Regions from separate parts of the Paenibacillus sp. UASWS1643 genome, predicted to be linked through region 2. Evidence: riboswitches for the same ligand, from Rfam matches in the RefSeq annotation. Region 2 holds a riboswitch; each other region holds the start of a gene.
What was found. Region 2 has a riboswitch for S-adenosylmethionine ahead of mmuP (S-methylmethionine permease). Riboswitches for the same ligand answer to the same signal wherever they lie in the genome.
Positions count from the first base shown of each region.

Region 1 (10,365 bases), on a different contig from region 2:
TTCAGCATCCGGCACTTCAATCCGACATTGACCAGTATGTTGTTTCACCAGGACTTGGCGACAATGCAGGGCTGTGTGGTTCGCTGGCGCTTGCCAAGTTGGCATTGAATAAGTAGGTCATTAAGGGATTGACGAATTTTACCATTGTGGTATGATATGGGCAACAGCATAGTACGGTTAATGAGGAAGCACCTCTCTTGCATGGATTTTGCAGGAGGGGTGTTTTTTTTGTGCTGCCTATAGGTAGTATCTCTAACTCGTATAAGCTGAATATTCAAAGGGAGGGAACGAAAATGGAAGTCATTTTCATGAACAGATTGTCCAGAATGTCAGATCAGAATGCAGAGTATGCACAGTTATGGATTGGGGAAGAGGAAGATAGTTGGCAGCTGGGATGGAGTCGCTACGAGGAAGGAGAGCGTGAGGACAGCATCTGGTATGAAGGGACTTCTTGGGAGGAGCTGCTTCATATCTACCGTCATCAGCTTGCCATACAGATGAGTGAGGGGTACCGACCGCAGTTGCAGGGGTTATTTCATGAGAATGATGACCTGAAGTCCCGCAGTTATGGTGGACAGCGGCTCCATTGTTACAGTGAGTTATACGGCAATGAGCAATTATATACGGATCTGTGCACATGGCGCAGGAAGAGAGCTGTGTCTGACCGGAAGGCACCGTATTTTATTGCAACAAATCGTTTGCTGCGTTTGATCAGTGCCTTTGTTCCGCAATCGCTGGATGAACTGATGCAACTGCCGGGCGTAGGAGAGAGCAAAGCAACTGAGTATGGTACGGAATGGATGGAGATTACAAACGGGTTGGAGCGTTCAACGACATTCCCGCTGGACTGGGTATACACGGCGCTGAAGGAAGAAGAGTATGAGAGTTGGTTATACAAGCAGAGAGAGCAGAAGTATAAGCAGGAACTTGATAAGTTCACCACGCGTAAGCAGGTGCTTGAAGGCATGAAAGAAGGGTATACGTTAGAGGAGATTGTTAATCGATCCGGATTATCCCGACGTGAGTTGGTTGAGCTGTTAGAGGCACTGGATCATGAAGGTTATGACACCGATTGTCTTCTTGATGTGGAGCTGGCAGTGATGCCAGAGAACGAGCAAGAGGCCGTATGGAGTGCGTATGAGGAGCTGGGAGATACGTTCCTGAAGCCAGTATTACATAAGGTGTATGGAGGAGAGAAACCCGATGGAGGAAGTCTGGAGCAGGTCTATGAAAGACTGCGCATGATTCGAATCCGCTTTCGTCGGCACGCAGAGACAGAGAAGAATGTTGGTTAATGATCAGAAATGAAAAAAGACGAGGCGTTTCTCCCGGAGGAGCGCTTCGTCTTTGTTATTTCATACGAGTTCATACCCAGTCTTTCTTGCGGAAAATGAAGAACATGCTCAGGCCCAGTGTAACCATTAGGCCAATCACAACAAAATAGCTGTATTTCCAGTTAAGCTCTGGCATATTCGTAAAGTTCATACCGTATATGCCGGTAATGACCGTCAGCGGCATGAAGACCGTGGTAATGGCGGTAAATACACGCATGATCTCATTCGCCCGGTTCGCAATACTGGATTGGTAGGCTTCTCGCAAGTTGCCCATCAGGTCGCGATAAGTCTCAAAGGTTTCAGATATTTTTACAGCATTCTCATAGATGTCACTGAAATACTTTTGCAGTTGATCATCAATGAGACGCAGATCTTTTTTGTTCAAGGTGTTAATGACCTCTTTCTGAGGTCCGAGCACTTTTTTCAGCCACAGAATCTCACTGCGTAGCCCGATAATTTCATTCAGATGTGACTTTTTGGTGTGCATCAGAATGTCTTCCTCAAGCTTCTCGATCCGTGCTTCAATTCGGTCACCTACGGTGAAATAATTATCAACAATCAAGTCAACCAGCAAATACAGCAGACGATCCGGTGTACTGATTTCCTGTTCCCACAGGATTGGTTTCAGTGTGCGCAATTCGCTGACCTTTTGCTTGGTAACACTAATAATGAAATGTCTGCCGAGGAATAAGTTCACCGCACGTAGAAATATCTCTTCATCATCGAAACGGATGCTATTAATCACAATAAAATAATGGTTCTCATAAATTTCAATCTTCGGACGTTGTTCTTCGTCACTAAGACAGTCTTCCACAGCCAGATCATGCATCAAGAACAGCGGCTGAAGTACCGCCAAATCGTCTACGTCTGCATCAATCCAGTAGAATCCTTCCGCTGGTGGAGTCAGCGCTTGCTGAATGTCGTCCACCGGAATAAATACACCGTTGTTTACCAACCGGATTTTCATCGTTAATCTACTCCTTCTGCACCCGCCAACTTGGCGGATATTATCATTATGGGCGCAAAAAGAACAAATCAGCCGGTCGGCAGCGGAGCCTGGAGATCAGGGCTGCGTACACTATATAATCAAACGGAAGTCACGTCCCGCTGCCGGCATGCTGATGTCAATTCTCTATGCAGTTTGTCGGAATTCGGCTGCCAGTCAGGCCTCGGGTCGCCATCCATTTAATATGTCACCTCTCACATAAGGGTTTATAACACCTTGTTTAGTATACCGCTGGTACAAGGTGCTTTCAAGCGCAAAAATGTGTCTATTTCGCGCCCTGAGGCAGTGTATGACAACGGATGATGAACGGTTCCGATCTGGGAAGCGACATCGAACTGCATCTTGACGTGAGGGCATTAATGTAATAAAGTAGACGGTGAACCATATTAAATTACAATCTAATACAGCGAAATCTTATCAAGAGTAGGTGGAGGGACTGGCCCGATGAAACCCGGCAACCGGCGGTATACCGCACGGTGCTAATTCTTGCAGCGACTAAGTGTCAAGTGGCACTGTTGTAACTGAGAGATGAGAGAGGCGCATATCTATTTTACATATGACCTTTCTCGAAATCCGAGGAAGGTCTTTGTCATATGCCCCGACTTCTCAGCAGTGATTTTCGCTAAGGAACTTGAGGTTGTTTGTAACGTTGAATGAAAGAGCAATTCAATGTTTTTACAAGCTCAAGGCAGTCTATAACTGTATTGATGTGAAGACATCAAGCCAGGGACGGCTGCATCTATCTATGCACAAGGAGGAGTTAGACTTACTATGCCAATCAAAATACCCGATACTCTACCAGCAAAAGAAGTACTTGAAGGAGAGAATATCTTCGTCATGGATGAAACTTCTGCATATCAGCAGGATATTCGTCCACTCCGTATCGCTATATTAAACCTGATGCCCACAAAGGAAACGACCGAAACACAATTGCTTCGTCTGGTGGGAAACACGCCTATTCAGGTGGATGTCGTTCTCGTACATCCCAAATCCCATACGTCAAAGAATACGTCTCAGGAGTATTTGGATTTGTTCTATAAAACCTTCGATGAGATTGAGCACCGCCGTTTCGATGGAATGATTATTACGGGTGCCCCGGTGGAACAGATGGATTTCGAAGACGTGAACTATTGGAATGAAATCCAGGAGATCTTCGAATGGACCAAAACCAATGTGACTTCAACCCTCCACATATGTTGGGCTTCCCAGGCAGGTTTATACCATCATTTTGACGTACCCAAGGTTGCACTTGATGAAAAGTGTTTTGGCGTTTTCCCACATACCATTAATAAACCACATGTTCCGTTGTTGCGTGGATTCGATGAAGTATTCAACGTTCCACATTCCCGTCATACGGAAGTGAGACGCGAAGATATTGAAAAGAATGAGAATTTAGAGATTTTGGCTGAATCCGAGGAAGCGGGGATCTTCCTGGTTGCTACCAAAGACGGCAAACAGATTTTTGCCACAGGACATGCCGAGTATGACCCGTTCTCATTAAAGTGGGAGTATGACCGGGATGCAGCCAAAGGGTTGGATATCGCATTGCCTAGACATTATTATCCGAATGACGACCCTTCCCGTGTGCCACCGGCTACTTGGCGCGCTCATGCCAACTTATTATTCTCTAACTGGCTCAATTACTATGTGTATCAAGAAACACCTTATGATATTGGTCCGCAAATCTAATCGAGATTACAGGAGGATGCAGCAATGGAAGACAACAACAAGTTGAAAATCGAAAGCCGCTTAGCACAAATTGGGTCCATCAATGAACCGGTAACAGGCGCCATTAACTTTCCGATCTATCAATCCACTGCGTTTCGCCACCCGAAGCTTGGACAAAGCACGGGGTTTGATTATATCCGTACGACTAATCCAACCCGTAAAGTATTGGAAGAAGCCGCCGCAGCGTTGGAGTCCGGTGATGCAGGGTTTGCCTGTAGCTCGGGAATGGCCGCGCTGCAAACGATTTTTGCCATGTTTGGTCAAGGGGATCATCTGATTGTATCGCTGGATCTGTATGGTGGAACCTATCGTCTGCTGGAACGTATTCTGTCCCGTTTCGGCGTAACTGCAAGTTATGTGGACACGAATGACCTTGTAGCACTGGAGAAGGTTCGTCAGCCGAATACCAAAGCTGTATTTATTGAGACACCAACCAATCCACTGATGATGATCACAGATGTGGAAGCCGTTGCTTCCTGGGCGAAAAGTTACAACCTGTTGACCATTGTTGACAACACGTTGTTGACTCCATTTTTCCAACGTCCGATTGAACTGGGTGCCGATATCATCATTCATAGCGCTACCAAATATCTGGGTGGACACAATGATGTGCTCGCTGGACTAATTATTACCAAAGGTGAAGCGTTATCTGCAGAGATGGCGTTCTTGCATAATTCCATTGGAGCGGTATTGTCTCCAAGTGACTCCTACCAGTTGATGAAAGGCATGAAGACGCTGGCTCTTCGCATGGAGCGTCATGAGCACAATGCACTTACTATTGCCAAATACTTGCTTGAGCACCCAGCGGTGGTTGAAGTGTATCATCCAGGCCTATCCGATCATCCGGGGTATGAAATACAGAATAAACAATCCACCGGTAACACAGGTATCTTCTCTTTCAAAGTGAAGGATGCACGTTATGTTGAACCGTTGCTGCGTCATATCAAACTCATTGCTTTTGCCGAAAGTCTCGGCGGAGTCGAATCACTCATGACTTATCCGGCAGTACAGACTCATGCGGATATTCCGCTTGAAATTCGTGAAGCCGTAGGTGTGGATGACCGTTTGCTCCGGTTTTCTGTAGGCATTGAACATGCGGATGATCTGATTGCAGATCTCGGCAATGCTCTGACAGCTGCACAGCAGGAAGTGGAAGGAGGCGTGCACTCATGAGTGAGTCCAACAACAAGCCCAATTCCGAGTTGAAATTTGATACCAAATTGCTCCATTTTGGCGATGAGATTGACAAAACGACCGGAGCCTCCAGTGTACCAATCTACCAAGCATCAACATTCCATCATTTTGATATCTTCAATCCGCCTCAGCATGATTACAGTCGTTCGGGTAATCCGACGCGTCAGGCTTTGGAAGATTACATCACATTGCTGGAGGGCGGTGCACGAGGCTTCGCCTATTCTTCGGGGATGGCTGCGATATCAAGCGTGTTCATGATGTTCTCCGCAGGGGATCACATGATTGTAACAGAAGACGTATATGGAGGTACGTATCGTTTGCTTACTTCCATATTAAGCCGTATGCAGATCGAGACAACCTTTGTAGACATGACCAATATAGATGAAGTAAAAGCGGCACTCAAGCCAAACACCAAGGCAGTTTATATGGAGACACCGTCCAACCCTACACTGCGAATTACGGATATCGCTGCTGTAACTGACTGGTCGAAGGAACATGACCTGATCACGATTCTGGATAACACCTTTATGACACCTTACTATCAGCGTCCGATTGAGCTTGGTGTGGACATCGTCGTACATAGTGCTACGAAGTTTCTTGGAGGTCACAGTGATGTACTTGCAGGGTTAGCTGTTGCTCGCACGGAATCACTTGGCGTACAACTGAAACAGTTGCAAAATGGACTCGGAACTGTACTCGGGGCACAAGAATCCTGGCTTCTGATGCGCGGGATGAAAACCTTGGGGGCTCGCATGGCTCATAGTGAACGGAGCACAGCCAAACTGGCGGCATGGCTTAATGAGCGCAGTGATATTACTGCTGTCTTTTACCCTGGACTGGAGGATCATCCGGGCCGTGAGGCACATGAGCGCCAGTCCACAGGATATGGAGCTGTCGTTTCTTTTGACGTCGGTTCAGGTGATCGTGCAAAAGCAGTTCTTAACCGGGTGAAGCTCCCCATTGTTGCTGTAAGCCTGGGAGCTGTCGAGAGTATTCTGTCCTACCCAGCGATGATGTCTCATGCGGCAATGCCAGCTGAGGTCCGCCGTGACCGTGGCATTACAGATGGGCTGCTGCGTTTCTCCGTAGGTCTGGAAGATATCGAAGATCTCATTGTAGATTTGGAGCAAGCACTTCAGGAATCCTAGTAAAAGTGGATGACCGAATACCCCCATGCGTATCACTTAATCTCGAATAAATTCCATTCCATATGTAAAAATTTTTACTTATTTTTAAAGCACCTGTACATAAGGTGCTTTTTTTCACATGTAACCTGTGTTACGATATGTGGAGTACAGAAATACGATGTTGCCACCAGAACTTGCTTCTCTTGAACAAGTTGGGACGGATCGTTATATAATTTCTCTTCATGAGGGAGGCTTTTTTACGATGAGTACGGTAGACCGTATCTTAGATAAAGCCCTTCGGGGCGAACGTTTGGACTTGGAAGACACGATTCAGTTATTTGAATCCAATGAAGTGGACAAAATCGGGGCAGCTGCTAATGTCATTATGAAACGCATGCACCCTGAACCATACAGAACATTTGTAATTGGGCGTAACGTCAACTACACAAACGTGTGTGATGTGTACTGCCGTTTTTGTGCTTTCTACCGCAGACCTGGTTCGGATGAAGGTTATGTGCTTCCAGACGAAGTTATTTTCCAGAAGATTCAGGAAACGGAAGATGTGAATGGTACCGAGATTTTGATGCAAGGTGGAACGAATCCAAACTTGCCTTTCAGTTATTATACAGACCTGTTGAAAGCCATCAAAGAGCGTTTCCCAAACATCACGATGCACTCTTTCTCACCCGCTGAGATTATGAAAATGGTTGAAGTATCCGATGGCCTTACATTGGAAGAAGTTGTTCGTGCCATTCACGAAGCTGGACTGGATTCCTTGCCTGGCGGCGGCGCTGAAATTCTCGATGACCGCACACGTCGGAAGATCAGCCGTTTGAAAGGTTCATGGCGGGATTGGATGGACGTTATGCAAACTGCACACCGCATCGGTATGAACACTACGGCAACGATGGTTATCGGACTTGGTGAATCGATGGAAGAGCGTGCATTACACTTGCTCCGTGTACGTGAGGCTCAGGATGAATGTATTGCGAACAAGTATGACTCCGAAGGTTTCTTGGCATTCATTCCTTGGACTTTCCAGCCAGACAATACCAACCTTAAGCTGGAGCGTCAGACTCCGGAAGAGTACTTGAAGACTGTAGCTATTAGCCGACTGGTGCTGGATAATATCAAGAACATTCAATCCTCTTGGGTAACGATGGGTCCTGAGATCGGTAAGAAGTCGCTTGAATTTGGCTGTAATGACTTCGGTAGCACGATGATTGAAGAGAACGTTGTATCTGCTGCTGGTGCAACTTACAAAGTTAACATCGAATCGATTCTGCGTTTAATTCGGGAGTCCGGTTATATCCCGGCACAACGTAATACCCGATATGACATCGTGCGTATGTTCGACGAAGAGAATTCCGTGCATGAAGATTTCGTAATGCAGAACTAATCCTGATTATTTGAATACTACTCCCATAAATGCTGATCGTTAGATAGTATTTATGAAGCCAAGCCCGCTGACTACTCCGTTTGGAGAGACGGCGGGCTTTTTGATTTCTTTCTAGCGGTTCGAGGTCATCAAACAGTACATGTTACGCAATTGGCGATATTTTATATTGAAATTGAACTGTTACAATGAAAGGGAACTTGTGTAGTCAGACACGCTGGAAGGGGTAAACCGATGAAGAGAAGAATACTTGGCAAGACGGAACTGAACGTACCTGTATTGAGCTTTGGAGCATCCTCACTCGGTTCTGTATTTCGTGACATTGACCGGGACGAAGGGATTCGCACTGTACATGCGGCCGTAGATGCGGGGATGAATTACATAGACGTTTCGCCTTACTACGGGCTGACAAAGGCGGAGACAGTGTTGGGTGAGGCCATTCGCAGCTTGCCGCGCAGTTCATATATGTTATCAACCAAAGCCGGACGGTATGGGGAAAATGAGTTTGATTTTTCACGTCAGCGAATTCTGAATAGTGTGCAAGAGAGCCTGGATCGACTGCATACAGACTATATCGACATTCTGTTCCTGCATGATATTGAATTTGTGCCAGCAGAGATTATTATCGAAGAAGCTTTTCCAACGTTGCTGCGTCTGAAAGAGCAGGGAGTTATACGACATGCGGGCATTTGTGGCTTACCCTTGCCATTGTTCGAGAAGGTTCTGCCACAGATCAATGCGGATGCAATCATCTCGTATTGTCATTATTCATTGAATGATACCTCATTGTTATCTTTATTACCGCTGTTGGAAAAGAAAGAAATTGGCCTCGTCAATGCTTCGCCTCTTTCTATGGGTTTGTTGAGTACCCGAGGGGCTCCTGCCTGGCATCCAGCAGATGATCGGGTGAAAGAGCTCTGCCTGAAGGCTGCCCGCTTCTGTGCAGAACAAGGCAGTGACATTGCCAAGCTGGCTGTGCAATTCTCCACGTCGAATGAACGAATTCCGACAACACTGGTGAGCAGTGCCAGCCAGCGCAATATCCTAAATAATGCAGCCTGGATAGAGGAACCGATCGATCAGAGCCTGCTGGATAAAGTGCTGCGCATTCTGGCTCCATTGCATAACGAGACGTGGTCAAGCGGACGACCTGAATATAATACGAAGCCAAGCAACACGACAGCAGAAGCATCCAAGGGGGAACAACAATGAGAGCCATTGTATGTGAAGAAATAGATCAATTGAAGCTCCAGGACCTGCCTCAACCGGAACGAGCAGAAGGAGAGGCGTTGGTTGCCATTCGGCGGATTGGAATCTGTGGAACGGATCTGCATGCATACAAAGGCAACCAACCTTTCTTTACCTATCCTCGTGTTCTGGGTCATGAACTGGCAGCTGTTATTGAAGAAATCGGTCCGAACGAGGCTGGGTTACAGCCTGGGGATCAGGTAAGTATTATTCCGTATCTGCACTGTGGTCACTGTATTGCATGTCGCAGTGGAAAAACCAATTGTTGTGCGTCCATGCAAGTCATGGGTGTGCACGTAGACGGAGGCATGAGAGAAAAAATCAGCGTGCCTGTCTCACATTTGCTCTCAGCAGAAGGTTTGACGCTGGATGAGACGGCAATGTTAGAACCATTAAGCATTGGAGCCCATGCCGTCAGAAGAGCAGGAATTAAACCTGGTGAGCATGTGGTTGTGATTGGAGCTGGCCCTATTGGATTGGGTGTGATGGCATTTGCCAAACAGGCGGGGGCGCGTGTTATTGCCGTTGATCGTAATCTGGACAGGCTGGAGCTTAGCCGGACTTGGGCTGGAGCGGATGACTTGGTTCAGGCTAATGAACATACTGTACAACAAGTGGCTGAAATCACGGGAGGCGACTATGCTACGGCTGTCTTCGATGCAACAGGTAACGTGAATTCGATGAATGAGGCCATTCAATATGTTGCGCATAGTGGTCAACTCATTTTTGTTGGACTGGTGAAAGCGGATATTACCTTTCATGATCCTGAGTTTCACAAGCGGGAGATGAGCATCCTGGGCAGTCGAAACGCAACCCGTGAAGATTTTGAACAAGTCTTGTCGACCTTGCGTCAAAAGAAATTAAGCATGGATGGGTATATCACACATCGAGTGGAGTTTGATGAGTTACCTACTGCAATAGACCAATGGTTATTGCCAAATTCACATGTAGTCAAAGCCATCGTTGAACTATAATCACAAGTAAATCGGATAACAAAAAAACGCTCTCTGACCTTGGTGGACAATACCATCCATCCATAGGGGAAGAGAGCGTTTTTTTATTTTTCCGGATTTGTCACAATACCCGCATGTGGATCAATGTGACGCACAATGGACTTCAACCAGATCATCTCCAGCACATGTACCTCATAATAAAGTGCACCTGGGATCTGCCTGATCCATCCTTCAGCCATCACAAGTTGTGTTGAGTCAGAAGTGGCTTCCAGCGTTCCAGGTTCACGGCGCAGCCGTTTGCGTACAGCTTTTTCAACTTGAGAGCTTTGTGTGGTCAAAATGCATACTTTGCGTTTGGAAGAGAAGCCCCTGAACGCAA
Region 1 is NZ_VXKZ01000102.1:37,108-47,472, reverse strand. It holds gene FE296_RS09260 (ROK family protein) at 1-116, shown strand, start outside; gene FE296_RS09255 (HRDC domain-containing protein) at 294-1,295, shown strand; gene corA (magnesium/cobalt transporter CorA) at 1,366-2,301, opposite strand; SAM riboswitch class I at 2,752-2,875, shown strand; gene metA (homoserine O-acetyltransferase MetA) at 3,112-4,029, shown strand; gene FE296_RS09240 (PLP-dependent transferase) at 4,054-5,241, shown strand; gene FE296_RS09235 (trans-sulfuration enzyme family protein) at 5,238-6,410, shown strand; gene mqnC (cyclic dehypoxanthinyl futalosine synthase) at 6,652-7,788, shown strand; gene FE296_RS09225 (aldo/keto reductase) at 8,020-8,997, shown strand; gene FE296_RS09220 (zinc-binding alcohol dehydrogenase family protein) at 8,994-10,007, shown strand; gene FE296_RS09215 (YitT family protein) at 10,091-10,365, opposite strand, start outside.
Region 1: another riboswitch for S-adenosylmethionine. It lies ahead of metA (homoserine O-acetyltransferase MetA); the one in region 2 lies ahead of mmuP (S-methylmethionine permease).

Region 2 (10,365 bases):
CTGTCCACTCCACGTCTTCGTTGCTGCATCGTATACTTCTCCCGAGTTCGGATACACAATAACAGGTTTATCGCTGGTACGGCTCAAAATACCCACTGCTTCCGTCACCACTTCCATCGGAGCACAGTTCAGGCCAATCGCCGCAATCTGCGGCTCGAAGCCAAACGTCTGTGCACATACCTCAAGCGGTGTGCCCTCGCTGATACTTGTCCCGTCTTTTAAAGAAAAAGATAACCAGGCATACGCATGAGGAAACTCCTTCAGTAAATCAACCAGCACCTGTGCTTCCTGCAAGGAAGGAATCGTCTCAAACGCCAGAATATCAGCACCCGCTTCAATCAGCGCCGCCATACGCGGACGGTGAAATGCGGCAAGCGTCTCATCCGACACGCCGTAATGACCGACATACTCTGAACCGTCCGCCAGATAAGCGCCGTACGGACCAACGGACCCGGCAATAATTGGACGTGGACGAAGACAATTTCCTTCGCGCTCCCCTGTACGATCTGTTATATACTCCTCATTCTCCACCGTCTCAGCACGTACCGAAGAAGCTTCTACAAGCTGACTTGTCGAGCTTTCTCTCCCTACTAGTCTACTCTGCACTTCTGCCCACACGTCATCTCTCGCCTGTGCAGCCAGTTCCACCGTCTTGCGGATCAGCTCCAGTGCTTCCTGTTCATCGATCCCTCTCTTGCGGAAACCATCCACCGTCGCCTGATAACTGGATGTAATCGCACAGTCGGCTCTTGCTCGAAAATAATCTGCATGGACCTGAACGATAACATCCGGATTCTCAAGTAACACACGAGCAGACCATAGTGGATCATCGAGATCACATCCATGCTGTTCGAGTTCCGTTGCCAGCGCTCCATCCAGAATCATGACCGGATGTTCACGCAGGATCCGTTCTAAGGGGTTAGTCTGTTGTGCTTGCGTCATGTACTTGTCCTCTTTTCTTATTCACACGTTCTGTCAGATAATAAGCTGCGTAACACAATGCGATAAATGGAACCCCACAATACAGCGCAATTCGCTGTGTAGGATCAAACGCAATACCTATGCATGAAGCCAGGCATAATATAAATGAAATAATCGGTACCACCGGGTACAGTGGTGTGCGGTAGACCAGATCTTTGACCGCATGGCCTTCCCGGATATATTGTCTGCGGAACATGTACTGGGAAGCACTGATGCTCATCCATACCACAACAACAGCCAGACCCGAAATGGAAACCAGTGTTATATACACGGTACCTGGAGCAATGATACTGGACAGTAGGGCCAGCGCACCACCAACCATACTGATCAGAAGTGCATTCAATGGCACCCCGTGTTTGGTCAATTTGGCAAACCACGGTGAGATCGTTCTTTTATCAGCCAGAGACCAGAGCATCCGTGAAGATGCATACAGGCCTGAATTGGCAGCAGAAAGAATCGCCGTCAGAATAACAAAGTTCATAATGTCTGCTGCATAGGGTACACCAACCCGTTCCATTACCGCTACAAACGGACTTTCCAGTACACTGGCATCCGACATGGGCAACAAGGCCGACAAGATAATAATCGTTCCGATGAAGAAAATAACCAGGCGCCACAGTGTCGTATGAATAGCCTTCGGTATCGTCTTTTCCGGATTCTCCGTCTCACCGGCGGCAATACCGATTAACTCCGTGCCTGAGAAGGCAAAGTTTACAGCAAGCATGGTCATCAATATCGCTGTAGCCCCATGAGGGAACCACCCGGATGCGGTAATATTCGATAGAAATGGAGCCGGTTCAGAATCCGCCATGGGAATGAACCCAAACATGGCTGCGCCACCGATAATAATGAAGATTACGATAGTCACTACTTTTACAGATGAGAACCAGAACTCGGATTCCGCAAATAATTTCACCGTTAATGCATTAAACAGAAAGATCATCAGTGCAAAGAGCGCACTCCATATCCATACGTTCACCGATGGGAACCAGCGCTGCATCAGCAATCCGGCGGCTGTGAATTCGGAGCCAAGCGCAACAGTCCAGGTTAACCAGTATAACCAAGCCACCGTGTAGCCTGTTGCCGGTCCGATATATTTGGCTGCATAACTATGAAATGCTCCCGTCTCTGGCATATGAACAGACAGTTCACCAAGACAGAGCATCACCAGATATACAACGATGGCTCCGATCAGATAGGACAGAATGGTTCCCAGTGGTCCCGCCTGCTGAATGGTGTAACCTGAGCTGAGGAATAATCCCGTTCCAATGACTCCTCCGAGAGAGAGCATGACCACATGCCGTGCCTGCATTTTCCGCTGAAAATGCCCTTTGTCGTTGTTGTTCTCCATACCTGCTGCTCCCCTAATTCTTCATCCAGAAAAAACAAAAAAGACCCACTCTGCCTAAAGAGTGCGCCGTTACTGACAAATAAAAACAAACGCTCCTATCTATCAGGCTTTCACCCGCTGGAATTAGCACAGTATCCTTCAGATCTGTTGCTGAGGTTTCTAAGGGCCAGTCCCTCCACCTCTCTGGATAAGAAAATGATTTTTTACTAATATAGCGATCTATCATGAATGTGTCAACATTAAAATAATAAATGGCACACCTCGCTATTCGGTGGAAGACCCCGGATTGGTGATGGTAATCTTCACATCGTACGTAATTGGCACGGTACTAAAAATGTTGTCCCAATCATCTTTGACTTTCTTCCATGTTTTGGGCTCTTTAATACGCAAGCTGTCCCGAAAATCCGCAACATCAACTTTGTAAGTATGCTGTAGCTTGTATAACACCTGACGAATCTGTTGTTCCGCCAGATCTGAGAATTCTTTTTCCAGTTCCCTGCGATAAGCCCCTTTTTCCTCTCGTTCGGGAGCACGCCAATCCTCCATTAACCAGCCTTCGGATTCGGTCTTTACATGGAATGAAATATCATTGCCAACAACCTTGGGAATTATTTTTGTTTTCTTCTTTTTCATTTCATATACAACAGTAAATCCCTCTTTGTTGTAAGTCTTCAAGACGCCTCCTCTTTCCTTAGGCTTCAGCCACGATAAACCTTCCAGATCCGTTTGACTTAGTTCTCCAATAAACTTAGTTGTTTTCCCATCGAATATGCTGCCACCTGAGAACTTGCCCTCTCCATTGGAGTACAGTACATTCTGGAGCAAGAAACTGGAACCAGATTGCATTTGGGCATCTAATTTGGAGAGCAAAACAGGGTCCAGGATTTTGTTGGACAAGTACGAATTACCGGTAATTCCTGTTAGATAAAATGCTGGAATCCGGGAGGGATCATCCGAAGTCAGGACATCCACGGCACGATGATGACTTATCAGCACCAGACAATTTGGACGAATATCGTTATCCCGAAGTACAAAATCCAGTAGCTGGTCCAGACCATACTTTTTGGCAATATCCTTGGAGACAACGATAACCTTCAGATGATGTCCGATAAGTGGACGATCTCGCCTTAGTGCAAACTGACGAAAGATTTGCAGCAAGGAATCTCCAGTAAGCTGTTCATTGGAATAGGACGTCTTTCCCGAAGCAGGTGAACCGGATTGTCCGCTCTGTTTACTGTTGGAACCGCCCGTGCCAGGAGCAATCTGCACAGTAGCCGTTATATAATTATTCTTTGGATACCTTCCTCCCTGAGCAGCGATGTCCTTCTCAAATTCTGTTTCTTTAGCGATATCGATCCCGAGACCAACATAGACACTTAGTTCCTCGATCTCTCTACTGCTCCAGCATCCGGATATCACCAGAAGGACGGACAAAGCAAAGGCTACACGTAAAAGCATAAAAAAACGAATCATGCATGTTTGCCTCCCTTTTTGCGAATCAGACTTATTATCAGCAGTAACAGAGGTAAAATGGCAAATAGAAGCACGGATAGATTGCCCAACATATCACCCAGAGCAAAAGTTTCATCCACGGTTTTCGGCATTAATGCTGTTAGATATATTACTGGCAGAAGGGCGTACATAATGACCTTGATCTTCTTCGTACGAAATAAATCCCGAATCCCTACCGAAGCACAATAGTGTGTGATCGTGAAACTCGAGAAGATCTGCATAATCCAGATGACCAGTAGCAAGGATTCAAACCGTTCAAAGATCAAACCTTGAATCTCGAAGCTTCTTACGAGATCCAGCGTGGGCCAAGTACGTGTTTTGATGCCGTCGAGTGACAGACTGCCTACAACCATCACTACAGTAATCAGATAAATCATAGTCGATATGATGATGCCCCAACTCATGGCTACATTGCTCTTTTTGGGGTTTTTCATATAAGCAGTCATGACAAACATGACTTCGTACCCCGTGTAAGCCAGCAGCGAAGGTTTCAACCCTTTGAGGACTGGCATGATACCCTCGCCGAGTACCGGTCTCAGATTGCCGATCTCAAACAACTGATTACTAAGCAAGATCTCAATCACAAATATAATCAGTGTAATCGGCAAAATAATCTCAAATACGCGCACAATGACAGCAAGTCCGCCAGAGATCAAATATATGCCAATCCACATAAACACCATCACGATAGCCCATTTTGGTGTGCGCTCGAGCAAGTACATTCCTGTCACATCAGCCATGACCTTAATTTCGAATGCGGCAATCACCATAAAATACATAATCATGGCGAATCCCAATATGTAAGCAATCCAGCTCCCCGTAATCTCACGAGTGAACTGGAACACTGTTTTCTCAGGAAATCTGCGACACAGGGTAACCAGAATAATTCCGACACCCGTGATAATCAGTCCAGACAGAATGATGGAGATCCAGACATCCGGCGTTCCGACAGCTTTACTCGTCGTTCGAGGGAGTGTTAGGATCCCAGCGCCAAGCATGTAATTAACAATAACTACGACGGCCTGCCTTGTGCTAATATTTCCTTCGGAACCGTTCACTTCATCCCACCTCATACCTCGTGATTTACTTCATTTATTTTTTTCGGTCTTTATCTATTGGACTAGACATCTCCGGACGCTTCCTCATCATATTTAGCGGAGCACGAATAATGAAATCCTTCCATTCCCCAAATTGATAAGGGACAGCCGGTGCAACATAAGACACGCCAAAGCTTGAGAGTCGTGCCAGATGCGTACACACAAGCAGAAAGAACATAACCACGCCAAACAATCCGAGTACGGCTGCGCTGAACATAGCGGCAAATCGCAGAATCCGTAGTGTTAATCCCGCACTATAGACTGGAATCGTAAAGGAAGAAATAGCCGTAACTGCTACGACAATGACCAGAAATTGGCTTATAATTCCCGCCTGCACTGCTGCTTGGCCAATAATCAGACCTCCTACGATACCCATCGCTGGCGCAATTGGTTTAGGCAGCCGTATCCCTGCCTCCCTCAGAATTTCAATCGAAAGTTCCATGATCAGTACTTCAATGATCGAAGGAAACGGCACGCCTGTCCGCGTTTCAATAATCGTCAGTACCAGCTTCGTTGGAATAAGACCCGGATGGAAGGAGATAAACGAGATATAGAGCGCAGGTGCCAGCAGTGCCAGCATGGCAGCCATAAAGCGCAGCATTCGCAGGAATGTTCCAGGAATCCAGCGTTCATAATAATCCTCGGGAGATTGGAGCAACATGCTAAAAGTCACTGGCACAATTAAGACAAATGGCGTCCCATCCAATAAAATAGCCACTCGCCCTTCCAGCAAAGCACCCATCACCCGGTCTGGCCTTTCCGTATTTAACACTTGTTGAAACGGACTAAGCGTATTGTCTTCGATAAGCTGTTCAACATACCCTGATTCCAACATGGAATCCATATCCATCTCTTCAATTCGCTTTTGGACTTCCGCCACGAGATTAGGGTCAGCAATATCCTGAATATAGGCAACAGCCAACTCTTTCTTGATCCGTGAACCTACTTCAAACTTCTGAATAAAGAGGCTCTGATCACTTCCATATCGACGTAAAATACCTGTGTTATCACTTAACTGTTCTGTAAAACCAATTCGGGGGCCACGAAGCAATCCCTCAGACAATGGTTCATTTACACCACGTGTTTTGATCTTATGAGCTCCAATTAATAGAGCTCCCGGCAATCCATCGACCAACAGTGCATTCTTGCCAAAAAGCACGCCAACTGAGACCTTTTGTAGGGACTGGGTCTCCTCAATCAGACTGACAGGTAGTAGCTGATCTTGCAGGTAGGCCGACAGTAAATGTGCATTATCCGGATGGAGGAAACCCTCCCGCTTAAGCTCTGGAACGCCCTCCAACATTAATGGTGTAATCAGGTGATCATCGATTAAATCTTGATCTACCAGGCCTTCGGTATATATGACGGCTGCCCGTGTATTCGTTCCCCTAATCGTAAATTCCCGAATATGCACGTCAGCATTTTGACCAAAGCTTTCTCTTACACTGGTCAGATCCGTAGTGTACTTGCCGGTTAATTTAATATTCGCATATTGGCCTGTTTCGGTCCCTTCACCCTGCCCTTTGGCTGCTGGTGAGATATCCTTCGAGGATACGGACGATCGCTTCGAACGAGAGAAGCTTCCGCGCTTAATGGCAGCATTGATCCAGCGCGTGCTCAATGTAATACCAATTGGAATGATGAAGACCAAGAATGCCTGGATCCATATGGACCAATCCGGCACGTAGGATACAATTGTTGACCACATGTTCCCACCCCAACATTTCTCTGCATGACAAAGCTGCAGGTATTCCCAAGTATTGTGTCCCCGTTTGATCACAATAATTCCCGTTTTTTGTGTACTGAACGACAAAAAAAGCGGTTCCTGTATTAGGAACCACTATTCGCTCTATATTATACGATTCTGGTCACATGCTCCGCTTTGGCATCCAACAAGTGAGCTGAAGCAGCAATTGCTGTAAAATCATTCAGTGCAATCTCAATCTGCTTCTGGCTCTGCTCCACATATTCTTCTACCTTTTTGGTACCGCCTGTGATATTACCAATCTCCTTCGTTATTCCGGTAACGCTATCACGAATCTCATTAATCGAACTCTCCACCATTGCGGATAGTTTCTTAACTTCCTTGGCCACGATATCGAATCCTCGTCCAAATTCTCCTGCATGTGCAGCCTCAATGGCAGCATTCAACGCGAGCAGTTGCGTCTGAGACGAAATCTCACGTATCGTTCGTACCACGCCCTGAATTGATCCGGCTTGTTCCTGCAAATGAGTCAACGTTGCACGGTTAGTAGCCGACACCTCTGAGATATAGGAGATACTGGACATTAATTCCTGGCTCCGTTCAATGCCTACATCTGCCTGCCCATTCAGTTCATGGGACATCGTTTTCAGCTCGTTCACTACGACCGAAATGTTGTTCTGACGGTTGGTAATGTTGGTGGCGATTTTGGAGACACCCAGTATCTTCTGATTCGTCTCATCGTACACCGGCATATATGTCGCCTCAAGCCATACGGAATTCCCCTTTGCATCCTTGCGTTCAACCTTGTCCTGGAAGCTGACACCATTAAATATGCTGTTCCAAAAAGCATCATAGTCCGGGGTGTTTGCAAATTGACCAAAGCATAGTTGCTGATGTTTCATGCCATACATCTCATCTACCGTATATCCCATCGTCTGGGCAAAGACTTCATTCACGTAGGTTACCCGGCGATCCAGATTGAATCGAATGATAGCAAGATTTTTCTCCATCGCCTTGATGACCATTGCATCGGTGACAACATCTTTCTTTTCCATATCTAATATAGACACTTGATAACCCCCACAATTCATTCCATAATAGACAGCCTTTACTAGCAAAAAACGATCATAACAACATATGTAATCATCAGGTTCTAGATGGCTCTACTATTGATACCCGATTTGCAGCATTTTGGATCATCTGTTGTCATTTATTTTTTTATTTCATTTCATTAGTGAATGCGTGTACATTTTTAGTAACTCAATGAACTTTAAGCTGTCCCCAACATCGTCCAGAATGATCAGAATTTAATTGAAGCCGTCGCATTCATCATCGTGCTCTCGGAGCATGTTCGCCTTCCAGAAAAGAGATGCAATAGCTTATCCCCACAGTAAAATCGTCTCTCTATCTACTTGTACGTATCGTAACACAAAGCAAAGAAACACACACTTATACATGACTCGCATTTCGTCTGTTTCTAGTCACCAGCTGTCCTCTGTGACACAAGAAAACAGGCCGATTCGTCATGATCATCGCCCTGTTTCTTTTTCGACATCTATTAATCGTTCTAGCTTTTCTACAGTCTTCCCATTCATCAGCCTCGCGGCAGCTTGTCTCCATATCGACTGCGAAGTTCAGCAAGCCGCTCCAACTTGGACAGCGCACGCTCTTTCTGCTTTAATCCCACAGCCAGCACCATCTGCTCCATTAACAGAAGTGGAGTCACCATGGAATGAAATTCTCCCAGTTCTCCTCTGCTGACGTAAAAAGACAACTCCGTTGCCAGTCCATATAACAAGTCTTCCCGATCTGTTACAAGTATGGCTTTGCTTCCCGTATCACGGGCATAATCTAGAATGACCTCTGCTTCAGGCAACAAGCGGGTGAAACACATGAGCATGACCATATCCTCTTGCTGCATATGCATCAGCGATTCCAACAACTCATGTCCACCTCCTGCAAGGTGAATAACGGTCAATCCAAATCTGGACAAGCGAAATGATAACAGCTCAGCCAGACCTGCAGATGGTCCAGGTGCATAGATGTATACTCTTCGCGCTTCAGCTAGGATGGCTGCTGCCTGCTCCAGATCCCCTTGCTTCATATGAGATAACGTCTCCTGCAAATGGCTGACGGAGGCTTCCAATAATTGAATGGGCAAGCTCGCCGTATCCATTCGGGACATGGTTTTATTTAACTTCAACGCGGGTGTTGTGTCTTCAGACGTGCGGAGCCGGATTTTGAATGCCTTGGCATTGTCATATCCAACTGCACGCCAGAAACGGGATACCGTCGCAATGCTGACCCCCAGCCTGTCGGCGATCTCCTGTTCCGTCAGGAATAAAACCTCTTCGGGATTACGTTCAACAAAGTCGGCAATTTTCAGATGGCCTGGCGATAGCTGTTCTTTTTGCGTAAACAAATTCATTCAGGACACACTCCCTTTCTCGCTCTCCAATTAGTATATCAGTGGACTGGGAAAGAAGGGGGTTATCTATGTAACAATTTTTTCATTAAAATAAATTTATGTAATAAAAATTACAATTGATTTACAAATGTCTTCTTTCCCGTTAATACTCTGCCCCTAGACTGTGGCTATGATCACCAACTTTCAGGGAGGTATGTATCGATGAAGAAGATGACTGAGCGTTATACGCTGACGTCTTCACAGAAAATGATGGTTTTTGTGCTTTCCATGTCACTGTATGGCTTGTCCAACATGTTCACAGAGCTTATTCCCAAGCTACAGCTTGGACCCATTGAATTGTCCGTTGAATATTTTGCTTTTATTCCGCTGACCCTCTGTATTCTGTTTCATCCCATGATTGCCGCGCTTGGTGCTGCCCTTGGCGAAGTCATTTTCGGTGAGTTGATGCTGGGGCAATTTGGCGGACTTGGCGAGCTGGAGAAATTCATTACTTTTTCCTTCGGCATGTACGTCGCCGGGCGTATGGTACGTGATCCCCGCAATCGCCGGCAGGTCGGTATTGCAGCCATGACCGGAGTCATTATTCATCAATTTCTCAGTTCGCTGGTCGATATCGGCAAAGTATGGATCGGTGTGGAACAGCTTGAAGCAGTTCCGGGACTCGCTGAAAGTGTAGTTCTGATCGAAGGGGTTGGTTTCCTTAATGACGTACTGTTCTCGGGCATCCTCTTCGCTCTACTGCCAACGATGTATCTGGTTCCCCTGCTCTATGGCAAAATTGAACCACTGCTCGGAATCAAACCTCGCAATCCTGGCATGAAGTATGAAGGCGTTGGCTTCTTCCGTCCAAAGCTCATCCTGATCGGTGTGTTACTGCTCGCGTTGGCTTTCAGCGCCGAATCCCTCTCCGAGCTGGACATTAACTTCGCGGTGTGGGAGACGGATTATGCGGATCAATACGGTTCTGCCTCCATCTGGATCAGTATTGGTACTGCGGCATTCATCGCTGTGGTGACACTGATCTTCATGCGGGTCAGACGTAACAAGAACAACTCCATTGCAGATTCGGAGAGCGGTCCTTATGCATAATGCGATGTCCCAACCTGTTTCTATTTCCACACCGGAGTCCGCTATCTCCATTCAAAATGTGACCTTTACCTATCCCGGCTCGGAGGAGCCTGTTCTGAACGGGGCTTCACTTGAACTTCCACAGGGCAGTTTCACTGCAATCATCGGGAGCAACGGTTGTGGCAAATCAACGATGTGCAAATTGTTCAATGGTCTCATCCCC
Region 2 is NZ_VXKZ01000101.1:66,280-76,644, reverse strand. It holds gene mmuM (homocysteine S-methyltransferase) at 1-942, opposite strand, end outside; gene mmuP (S-methylmethionine permease) at 920-2,332, opposite strand; SAM riboswitch class I at 2,425-2,526, opposite strand; gene FE296_RS08550 (Ger(x)C family spore germination protein) at 2,597-3,805, opposite strand; gene FE296_RS08545 (GerAB/ArcD/ProY family transporter) at 3,802-4,902, opposite strand; gene FE296_RS08540 (spore germination protein) at 4,937-6,649, opposite strand; gene FE296_RS08535 (methyl-accepting chemotaxis protein) at 6,796-7,701, opposite strand; gene FE296_RS08530 (MurR/RpiR family transcriptional regulator) at 8,241-9,074, opposite strand; gene FE296_RS08525 (DUF8171 family membrane protein) at 9,276-10,163, shown strand; gene FE296_RS08520 (ABC transporter ATP-binding protein) at 10,156-10,365, shown strand, end outside.

Region 3 (10,365 bases), on a different contig from region 2:
CAATTCATCCAAAGACTTAATCTTTTTGGAGTATCCACCAAAAGGTTCAACATGAACAGGTGTTACAGAAACGAGGTTGAATCCACGTTCTTTATTCTCTGTGTCCAGATAAGGTTGGTGCTGGAAGAAGTTTGCATCCAATTTTTTATCAGCAAGTTGCTGGTTGGGTTGTACATAGTCATTGAACGTAACGACTTGCAAACGAATACCTTGTGCTTCCAGTTCAGGCTTGATGCTTTCCAGAATCTCTGCATGTGGTGTAGGTGAAGCTCCAACTTTCAATTCAACCGTACGTGGTGCACCTGCTGAATTATCTGCGCCGCTATCAGCGTCCTTATTGTTTCCGCAAGCTGCGAGAACCGCAATTAACATAAGACTAAGTAGAGCAAAAGACCATTTTTTCATGTGTAAAACCCCTTCTCTAATCATTTTTTTCATGTGGCGTCCGCATGAATGCATATCCATCATGTTATCTATGTGTTATTTCCTGGTGAAAAATGTAACCAAGCGATCTCCAGCCATCTGGAGAATTTGCACAAGAATGATCATCGACACTACGGATATAATCATGATTTCATTTTGATAACGATAATACCCATAGTTGATTGCCAGCGTTCCCAGACCTCCACCACCAACCATGCCCGCCATCGCCGTGTAAGAGACAAGCGTAACGATGGTAATGGTTATCCCAGCAACCAAACCAGGTAACGCTTCAGGCAGTAATACCCGTCTTACAATCTGTCCGGTCGAAGCGCCCATCGACTGTGCCGCTTCAATGACACCCCGATCAACTTCACGCAACGTCGTCTCCACCAATCGAGCAAAGTAAGGAGCTGCTGAAATAACTAAAGGTGGTATAACACCTAACACTCCTGTAGCTGTACCGACGAGTGAACGAGTGAATGGAATAAGAGCAACAATCAATATGATAAATGGGACTGAGCGCAAAATATTCACAATCAAGGACAATATAATGTACACCGTCCGTGATTTGATCGAAGCAGATCGGGCTGTCATGAACAGCAGAACTCCGAGCGGTAAACCAAAGATTACGGTGAACAAGCCTGATACACCCAAAATTTGCAGCGTCTCAATAGAGGCTTTACCAACCTCTTCCCAGCGAACTGTTGAAAAATCCATCTAACGAAGCACCTCCACATCAAGTCCCTCTGCGGTTAATTCTGATATCGTCCGATCAATCGCAATGGAATCACCCTCGAACCGAACGGTCAGCTGTCCATAAGGCACCTGTTTAATCGTAGAGATTGTACCCTGCAGGATGGCAAAATCCACACCCGTCTTACGTACCGTCCTCGACAAAATCGCTTCATACGTTTTGTTCCCCAGAAAGGATATCTTCACAAGTTTCGAAGCAACACCTGCCTGCAATTCAATGCCTGCATTCGCCAGAGCGGTCTCTTCCAGAGCCAGTCCAGCTTCATGGTCACGCATCATGAAGTCTCGTGTAATCGCATGCTGCGGCTTCAGGAACACCTCGGTTACAGGTCCCTGTTCCACAATACCACCTTGATGAATGACAGCCACCTTATCACAGATGTTTTGGATGACATGCATCTCATGTGTAATCAGCACAATGGTAAGGTTGTATTTTTCGTTAATGTCGAGCAATAACTTCAGGATTGAATTTGTCGTCTGTGGATCAAGTGCTGAAGTAGCCTCATCGCAGAGAAGTACATTCGGATCACTCGCAAGTGCTCTCGCAATCCCTACACGTTGTTTCTGTCCACCTGATAATTGAGCTGGATATTTGTTGCTATGGTTCTCCAGACCAACGAGATTGAGCATTTCCTTCACTTTGCGATCAATGGCATCCTTGGGTGTATTCACAAGCTTTAGTGGAAAAGCCACATTATCATATACCGTTGCAGAGGATAACAGATTAAAGTGTTGAAAAATCATCCCGATCTTGCGTCTCTGTTGCTGCAGTTCGGTTTTGCTCAGTTCAGTCAGGTTGATCCCATCAACCCATACTTCACCCTCCGTAGGCCGTTCCAGCAAATTAATGCAGCGAATCAATGTACTTTTGCCCGCTCCAGAATGGCCAATCACGCCGTAGATTTCGCCCTTTTGGATGCTCAAATTCAGCTCGGATAACGCTGTTGTAGATTTTGCCCCTTTGCCGTACGTTTTCGTTAAACCTTTTAATTCAATCAATCGCACTTGCCCCTTTCCAACCACCTACATGTATCTTTACCCGATCTAAAGGAAAACTCCCCTTAAAGTACAAAAAAGAGCCCTTTGCAGATACAAAGAGGGCTCTTCACGTGAAAGAATATACCTTCTCATCTGCCAAAATCGTGTCTTGCACCATTTTGTAGGAATTAGCACCTAACATCTATAACGAATGATACATGTATCATGTCGTTACAAATCGGTTGCCGGGCTTCATCGGGCCTGTCCCTCCGCCGCTCTCGATAAGAAATATGTTGTTGTAGGATTTTATAAGTTCATGTAGTTTATGCTTTATAATGTGAACGTAACTTCCGAAATATCAATTATATCCGCGTAACATTCGATTGAAATTCAGTATATTCCAAGTATTCCGATTTGTCAAAGGCAATTATTTCTTTTCCATATTTTGTTGATATAACGATAAGAGGCTGTTAATGTTTCACAGACCATATCCACGCCCTGACGCATTTCCTGCACATGCTGATTCAGATCCTCCAACTTTACTTTACCTTGCAAGGTCTGGTGTAACTGCCAAAGGTCATCGTGCATTTCTGAGTTCATGTAGTGAATTTCCATATTACGTCGTTTGCGCAGCTTGCTCATCGGCTCACGATAAGAGTCCTTGATCTGTATTAATTGCAACGCAAGATCATGATGCTCCCTTGCATAATCGAACTGCCTTAACACTGTAAAATAAGAAAAATGCGCTTTGGTATTTGAAGTATTCAACTGGAATATTTCGTTTAATACCGTGCCCACCTTATCCAGGATGGCAAAGCAACGGATAAAGCCATCTTTGTAGAAATACACATACCGTGCATACTCGGCTTTTTCAGTCGCCGTCATATCTTCCGTTGAGCCTGCAACGACCTTATTGCGAAAATGAGCAGCAGCGAAACAGCTTTGCTCCAGTTCATCCAGTGAGGAGATGAGTCCCTGAGTCCACACATACAGTTTCCGATAGTCATGCGTGGGATCATGGTCCACATGCATTTGTCGTTGAAATAACTCAAGCGTATGCGCCATTGCGTCCATCGCTGCCTTCAATTTACCTTCGTTTATACGTGGCTTTTCCCCCAACAACGTTCGCAGCATATCTAACCTCCTCTTTTCCAAATCAACAAGAATTCATCACCGTAAACGTAACACATCATCCATTCCGTGTAATTGCTGCTTGCCATAGGTTGCCCTGATCCCCCTGACATCAAACAAAGTCCACCTGTCCAATGATGTACATCAATGGATGGTGGACTTTCATATTTAGCCCAAGTACCTCTGGAAAAAGAATGGATCTATATCTTAGAAACGATTAGCCGGGCGATGCAGCTTGTACACCAGGAAACTCATATACGTTAAAACTCCGAATAATATGGCGATATCCAGCATATGAGCGAGAGCTACAAACATGTATACTTCCGGACGGTTCATTGTCACCATCATGAAAATACCAATGACTACTTGCATCAGAACAAGAACAACGGATACCACACCCAGAGTACGCATTTCCTTGTTGTCCGGATGATTACGGTACGCGAAGTGACCCAGGATCGCAATAACAATCACGAGCGACGCAGCAGCTGCACGGTGAGCAAAGGCAACTGCAACCCCACCCGAAAGCTCAGGAATAATCTGACCGTTACAAAGCGGAAATCCCGAACATCCGCCGGCAGAATCCGTGTGGCTCACAAATGCACCCGTGTATACCACGAGATATGTGTATATGGTGGAGAACCAGACCAAATTCCTGAATTTTTTGCTAACCCGAGGGTATTTATTCAGGCGCTCCAATCCGCCATCTTTGGCCTCCTGTCTTATGCCCAGCGCCATCATTAGGGAACTGGCAAAAGCAATCAGTGCAAAACCAAAATGCAGTGCCATGACTGCTGAAGATTGGGAGAAGACAACGGCAAAAGCCCCCATGATTCCCTGGACGATAACAAATACCAGAGTTAAGAAAGAAAACAATTGCAGGTCACGGCGTGACTTGCCGAACTGCAGAAAAGCAACAAACGAGGCAATGGACAACAGTCCAGCCAGTGCGCTTACAGCGCGATGGGAATATTCAATAAGTGAAGCCACAGTATGTGCCGGAACGAGTTTTCCGTTACATAAAGGCCATTCTGTTCCGCAGCCAAGGCCTGATTCCGTTTTGGTTACGATGCCTCCACCAAAAGTGGCCAGAAACATGACAAGACAGGTTAATACGGTTAACCATTTAAACAAAGTTAAGTGTTTCAATTTTTTCTCACCCGCTGTTGGTTTAAGATGGCGAAGAATATTCTCCGCTTGTTTCGGTACTTTGACACTTATTTCACAACTAAATTCATTATACCGGATAAAATGTTCATTGACGTCGCGCTTTGTGACAAAATGTTAACGTCTGGTGAAATAATGACCCACAGGTCATTGGGGTTATGTAATTGAGGGATATGCCAGTTGAATTGGGTCTTAAACAGAATCCTGAACACACAAACGCCATTTCCCTATTTCAAGAGAAATGGCGTTTCATCTAGTATACCCTTTAACAACATGAACCTGTCATACATTTATATAAGTTCAATGAAAAATTTACACAATAACGGAGAGGACAGAAATAGCCTGAAGAAGCGAAGCGTTCGCCTTTATCCCCGGATTTCCCCCTAATAAAAGGGATCAAAGAAATCTGGGGATAACAGCGATCAAAAGGTTATTCTGTCATCGGAGTGTCTGTGTGAATATTCATCATTTGAACTTGTATAACATCATTTATGGATCGTGTTGTACACTTCAACTGCGCGATCCAGGAACTGCTCAATCTCTTCTCTTGACTTGCGAAGCTTGTTCACATACCGTATGAGTTCGCGGCCATCTGAATACGCCACAAAGCTTGGAATGCCAAGAATATTCTGCTCTTCACTAACCGTTCCAACCTGATCCACGTCGACCTCAATCAAAGTCAGTTCACGTGCATATTTCTCTTCAACCTCAGGCATAAACGGATCGATGTATTTGCAGTCGCCACACCAGTCTGCCTTGAATACGGCAATCGTCAAACGTGGGGATTGGATAGCTACATCAAAAGCCGGTTTGGAAGTAATCTGTTCCATTCGGTTCATCTCCCTTTCTGTACCTTGTCTTACCCTAAGTGAAGCAAATTGGCGAGTGGAAGTCAAATAATCAGCGCATACTTAGAATAAACCACATGGTCTGTGAATTTAAACCCAGAACATCATGAAAGGATGTCACATCATGACTTCCACCAGAACCGATTCTTCCAGCGAACAGCATCACGGGTCCCTTCTGCAGATTGTCCGTTCCATTCCGGGTGCTGCCCGTGAAATCTGGCGTGGCAAACAAGCGGCATGGCAAGCTTCAGCACAGCTTCGTCACCCATTGCGTGACATCGAGTGGGATACCGATACGGCAGCTGCCTTACAGTCTGAAGTGGAGCGTTTGTTACCTGCCAGCGGCAAATCTTTTGCACGCACGGACCAGGTTCAAAGCGCACTCGTCTGCGAAGAAGATTGCATCATTCTGGAAGAGATTAAGACACTGACCCAGGAGCATAATCGGAGTAATATCACCCGCACGGCAGCCTATCTGGAATGTTATGAGCAATATCCCGAACTGCATTGGGCACTGCTGGCCCATATGGTCTCTCGCAACGGCGGATATCACATGACAGATCTTCAAAGTGACTTAATGCATAATCTACAGAATCAAAGCGATCGCGAGCATATGTATCGGCTGCTGGAGCGATGCAATGCACTCATTTTCCAAGATGCATATCCCCAGCTTTTGCTGTATATGAACAGTCGCCGGATCGGACGAAGCTGTTTCCATCTCTTGTCGCACTTTCACGTATCGGCGTTTATGACGCCGTTTTGGGAACGCTTTTGGCTGGAACGATGCAGTTCATTGCTAAGTGTGGCATTAATTATTAATGAGCAGAACTATATCGAGAGCCGGGTGGTGCAGCATCCTTATTTTCAAAAAGAAGTACTTTCCAAACCCGCATTCCATCTGCATAATCTGGCCGGTCTGAATCACATCGTCTTTCCTCTTGGACGGGGAGCAGGACTCGCAGGACGCGTTATTGAACATTTTGGCAAGTTGGATGAGCGAATCATGTTTGGCAAAGGCCTATATGCCTTGTTGTTTGGCGTGGAGCAAGTACACACACAAGTGTTAGAGTTCGCACGTTTGGTTCCCCATCGTGGCTCGCGCGCTGAATATTGGCCTGGCCTGTTTACCAATCATGAAGACGAGGCGAATGAACATACATTATACGCTCAGGCGTTACTGGATGAGGAATGGCTTCCAGAAGGGCAGCGATTATTTAGTCCGGAGCTGCTCTCCGTATGGGGAGACACCCCTTATGAACCGATCACCAGACACGACTGGCTTCAGACTCGGGATAGTCTCGGTTACCTGACGGCACCTCGCCGCCCATGGCTGTTTGAGATGAGTCACGAACACCGGTATGGCATGCTGAAAACAGCACTGGCTCATGATGCTAAAGCGATCACACACTAATGCTAAGGATCATATGGAGCAGTCAAAGACGGATGATGTGGATACCCTGATATACCGCTAATCCTTGCTTACGAGGCTAATCTCGAGCTCATTCAATCAGCTCGCTTTATCTATACAAAAAGCCCTGTCCGCTTAACAGCAGACAGAGCTTTTATCCATGAGCTTATATCCTATTTTCACAAAATATTTATGCTTGAATAATGCACTTTGTATTTTTAACCTCTTTGCCCAGCTCCACGTTGAAGACGCATAAGTGGACGAAGAATTTTTTGCAGAATACGGGGGTAACTGCCCAGCTCGTCCTTGCGCAGTACACGCAGCACAACCATGAGAACCAGATACACCACCACCACAAGCACACCAACCACAAGGCAGGTAAACAAGAAGGATACACGCGCTGGCAGGAACAGTCCAAAGATCGTATTCCCAATCCAGTTCGTTGCAAATCCTACACCTGCTGCAAGCAACACTGTAATGATAAACCCTTTCCAACGATCTCCCATGATGGAGAAATCAACGATTTTGCGAAGGACCCGCAGATTCAGGTACGTGATGACCAGGAAACAAAGGGCCGTTGCAATAATAATGCCGTAAATGCCAAAGATCGGCGCCAGAATCAGACTTGCGATCAGTTTGATCACAACACCTGCTGCGACACTGATCATTGTAATCCGTGGTTTCCCTACCCCGAGTAAAATGGAGTTGGTGGTCATCATCGTAATCTGGAAAATGGTACCGAATGTTAACAAGGCAATGATCGGCGTTCCATCCAGATTGGTAAACAGCAATCCGTTGACCGAATATGCTGCCGCACAAAGCGCAATGACAATCGGCATACCTGTCAGAATCGAAATGCGCAACGCAAGTGTAACCTGGCTCTTCAGATGCGCTTCATCCTTGCGGGCAAATGCTGCTGAAATGACAGGCACCAACGATTGACTCAAAGCGATAGCCAGAATCGGAGGAATACCCGCAATACTTTGGGCTTTCGCACCCAGGATCGCAAGTACACCTGTCGCTTCTTCGAGTCCAATCCGGCCACTAAGCAGTGGTACCACAAGGGATGAATCGATGAAGTTAATGGCTGGAACTGCAAGTGAGGACAACACAATAGGAATAGACAGCTTGAAGATATCACTGTAGATACCTCGCATCGGTAACTGCTCTGCACGCTCGTAATTCAATTGGGCCGCACGGTCGCTACGACGCAGCTTCAAGGTGAAGTACAGCATGACACCAAATGCACCCACACTTCCTAATACCCCGCCAAATGAGGCACCTGCAGCAATCGTTTGGTCATCATAATTCCATTGCAGCATGATATAAGCCACAATAATGGCTGTACCTACACGGGCGAACTGTTCAACAATCTGTGAAATACCACCCGCTGTCATGTTGCCGCGTCCCTGGAAATATCCACGCATCATCGCAATGGCCGGGAACAGCAGCAAGGCTGGAGCCAAGGCGCGAATGGGGCTGACCGACTCCGGTACTTTGGAGACATACGTGGCATAATAAGGTGCCGCGAACCATAATAAAGCAGACATGACTACCCCGGCAACAGCCGCAAAGATCAGGGCTGCACGGTAGATCTGTTGAGCTTCACCCGCGCGTCCGAGCGCATAGCGTTCCGATACCATTTTACTAAGTGTACTCGGTATGCCCGCCGTTGCTACAGTTAACAACATTAAATATACCGTATTGGAGATCGTAAACGATGCGTTACCGACATCTCCAAGGATATGCTCCAGCGGCACCCGTTGAACCAATCCGAGTACTCTTGCGATCAGCGCAGCTGCCGCCAGAATAAGCGTACCCCTAATGAATGTTTCTTTCTTAGACAAACGAATTCCCCTTCTTTCCTCCACACCGGACGTGCATCCCGTTGAAGCTAATCCTGAACGTTTAGGCGAATCTTACCACCCAGATAATAAAGAGAACAATCATGACGATTTGCAAAATAATTTTCATCACAGTACTCGTAAATAACCCCACGACCGAACCAAATCCAACTTTTGAGGCTTTGGAAGGTGAAGACCCTCCGATCAGTTCCCCGATAAAAGCACCGATAAATGGTCCCAATACCAGTCCGAATGCCGGAATGACAAATGGACCAATGATAACACCAATGGTACTCAGCGTGGTCGATAACTTGGAGCCACCGAACTTCTTCACACCCCATGCGCTGACAACATAATCAGCCACAAACAACACAACAACAATCAGAATCTGAATGATCCAGAACCACACACCAAACGGATCAAAGCTAAAGAACCAGCCGTAGACCAGAAACGCGAAGAAAATAGCTACAGCACCAGGCAGTATGGGATATACCGTTCCAGCCATCCCCACTGCAAACAGCAGCACAATTAAAATCCAGGCAATGGTTGCGAGCAAAGGTTACTCCCCCTTCAAAATATGTTCACGGATCACTTCGACGATGCCGTCTTCATTGTTACTCGCTACGATCAGATCAGCCGCTTCCTTCACCTGCTCCTGCGCATTACCCATTGCTACACCCAGACCCACGGCCTCAATGACAGCCAGATCATTCAGACTGTCTCCGACAGCAACAACTTCGGACATCTCGATACCCAGCAGTTTGCAGACTTCCGCTACACCACTAGCTTTGGATACGCCAGCAGGGTTGATCTCAATATTAACGGGTGAGGAATTTGTCATTTGCAGGCCACCCATTTGTTGCAGTTCCATCATGATCTGGTGACGCACTTCATCCACTTCGGTATTAAAGCCGAATTTCAACCATTCCAGACCTTCAATATTGTCCGTCCAGCGATCACGGTTGAACAGCTCTTCCACGGAGTATGCCCAGTACCAGCTGTTATATTTCTCACCGATCTCCTGCATTCTGCGAATCAATACCGGGTCCATCAGATGACGCATATGCAGATCATGCGGGGCTTTCCATACCTCACTGCCGTTAACGGTAACCATCGGTGTCTCCAGCCCAAGCTGCACCGCATAAGGCATCGCGTGGAATACGGCTCTTCCCGTGGATAGGCACACATGCACACCCCGACGAATGGCAATCTGAATCCACTTGGCGGTCTCCTGTGTAATTTCATGATTATCATTAAGCAATGTTCCATCCATGTCCAATGCAAGCAATTTGTATTTCAGTTCACTCATACAGTAGTTCCTCCTTGGTTGTCTCTCTCCAAGTTGAACTCATGGATATCCATCAGGGGCATTACGCGGGCAGAAAACCTTTCGAGTGGTAGTATCTTTGTTTCAGAATTACCTTTTTCTTTAGTGTATTGAGATTATACGAGGTAACCGTTACGTGTACGGATCATCTTCCGATCGCTGTTGTCTCCGAATTCTCTAGATTCTCTCTTCTTAAAGGTTAGAAATTCGGAGACAGCGTATGCTTTCGAAGCAGCTTTCTTGCAGAAAGCTTTCAGGCGAACGCTATCGCTTCTTCAGATCGATTCCGCCCCCTTCACTACATCACCTTTGTATCTAAAGCTCATAACACCTAACATCAAGAAGTAAATTCATAAACAAATATCCCTTCTCTAGGTCCTTTCTGCCCTCTCCGTACCCAATGTATCTCCAGTTCAACTTAAAGGTTCTCTTTATCTATTTTAAACATTCTTTCACAACAAGATCGCCCGGCATCCGTAAAACGGACGC
Region 3 is NZ_VXKZ01000112.1:44,063-54,427, reverse strand. It holds gene FE296_RS19495 (MetQ/NlpA family ABC transporter substrate-binding protein) at 1-405, opposite strand, end outside; gene FE296_RS19490 (methionine ABC transporter permease) at 481-1,140, opposite strand; gene FE296_RS19485 (methionine ABC transporter ATP-binding protein) at 1,141-2,175, opposite strand; SAM riboswitch class I at 2,301-2,442, opposite strand; gene FE296_RS19480 (Cthe_2314 family HEPN domain-containing protein) at 2,572-3,288, opposite strand; gene FE296_RS19475 (COX15/CtaA family protein) at 3,493-4,380, opposite strand; gene FE296_RS19470 (thioredoxin family protein) at 4,935-5,279, opposite strand; gene FE296_RS19465 (DUF2515 family protein) at 5,422-6,708, shown strand; gene FE296_RS19460 (putative polysaccharide biosynthesis protein) at 6,924-8,552, opposite strand; gene FE296_RS19455 (DUF456 domain-containing protein) at 8,614-9,054, opposite strand; gene FE296_RS19450 (Cof-type HAD-IIB family hydrolase) at 9,109-9,858, opposite strand.
Region 3: another riboswitch for S-adenosylmethionine. It lies ahead of FE296_RS19485 (methionine ABC transporter ATP-binding protein); the one in region 2 lies ahead of mmuP (S-methylmethionine permease).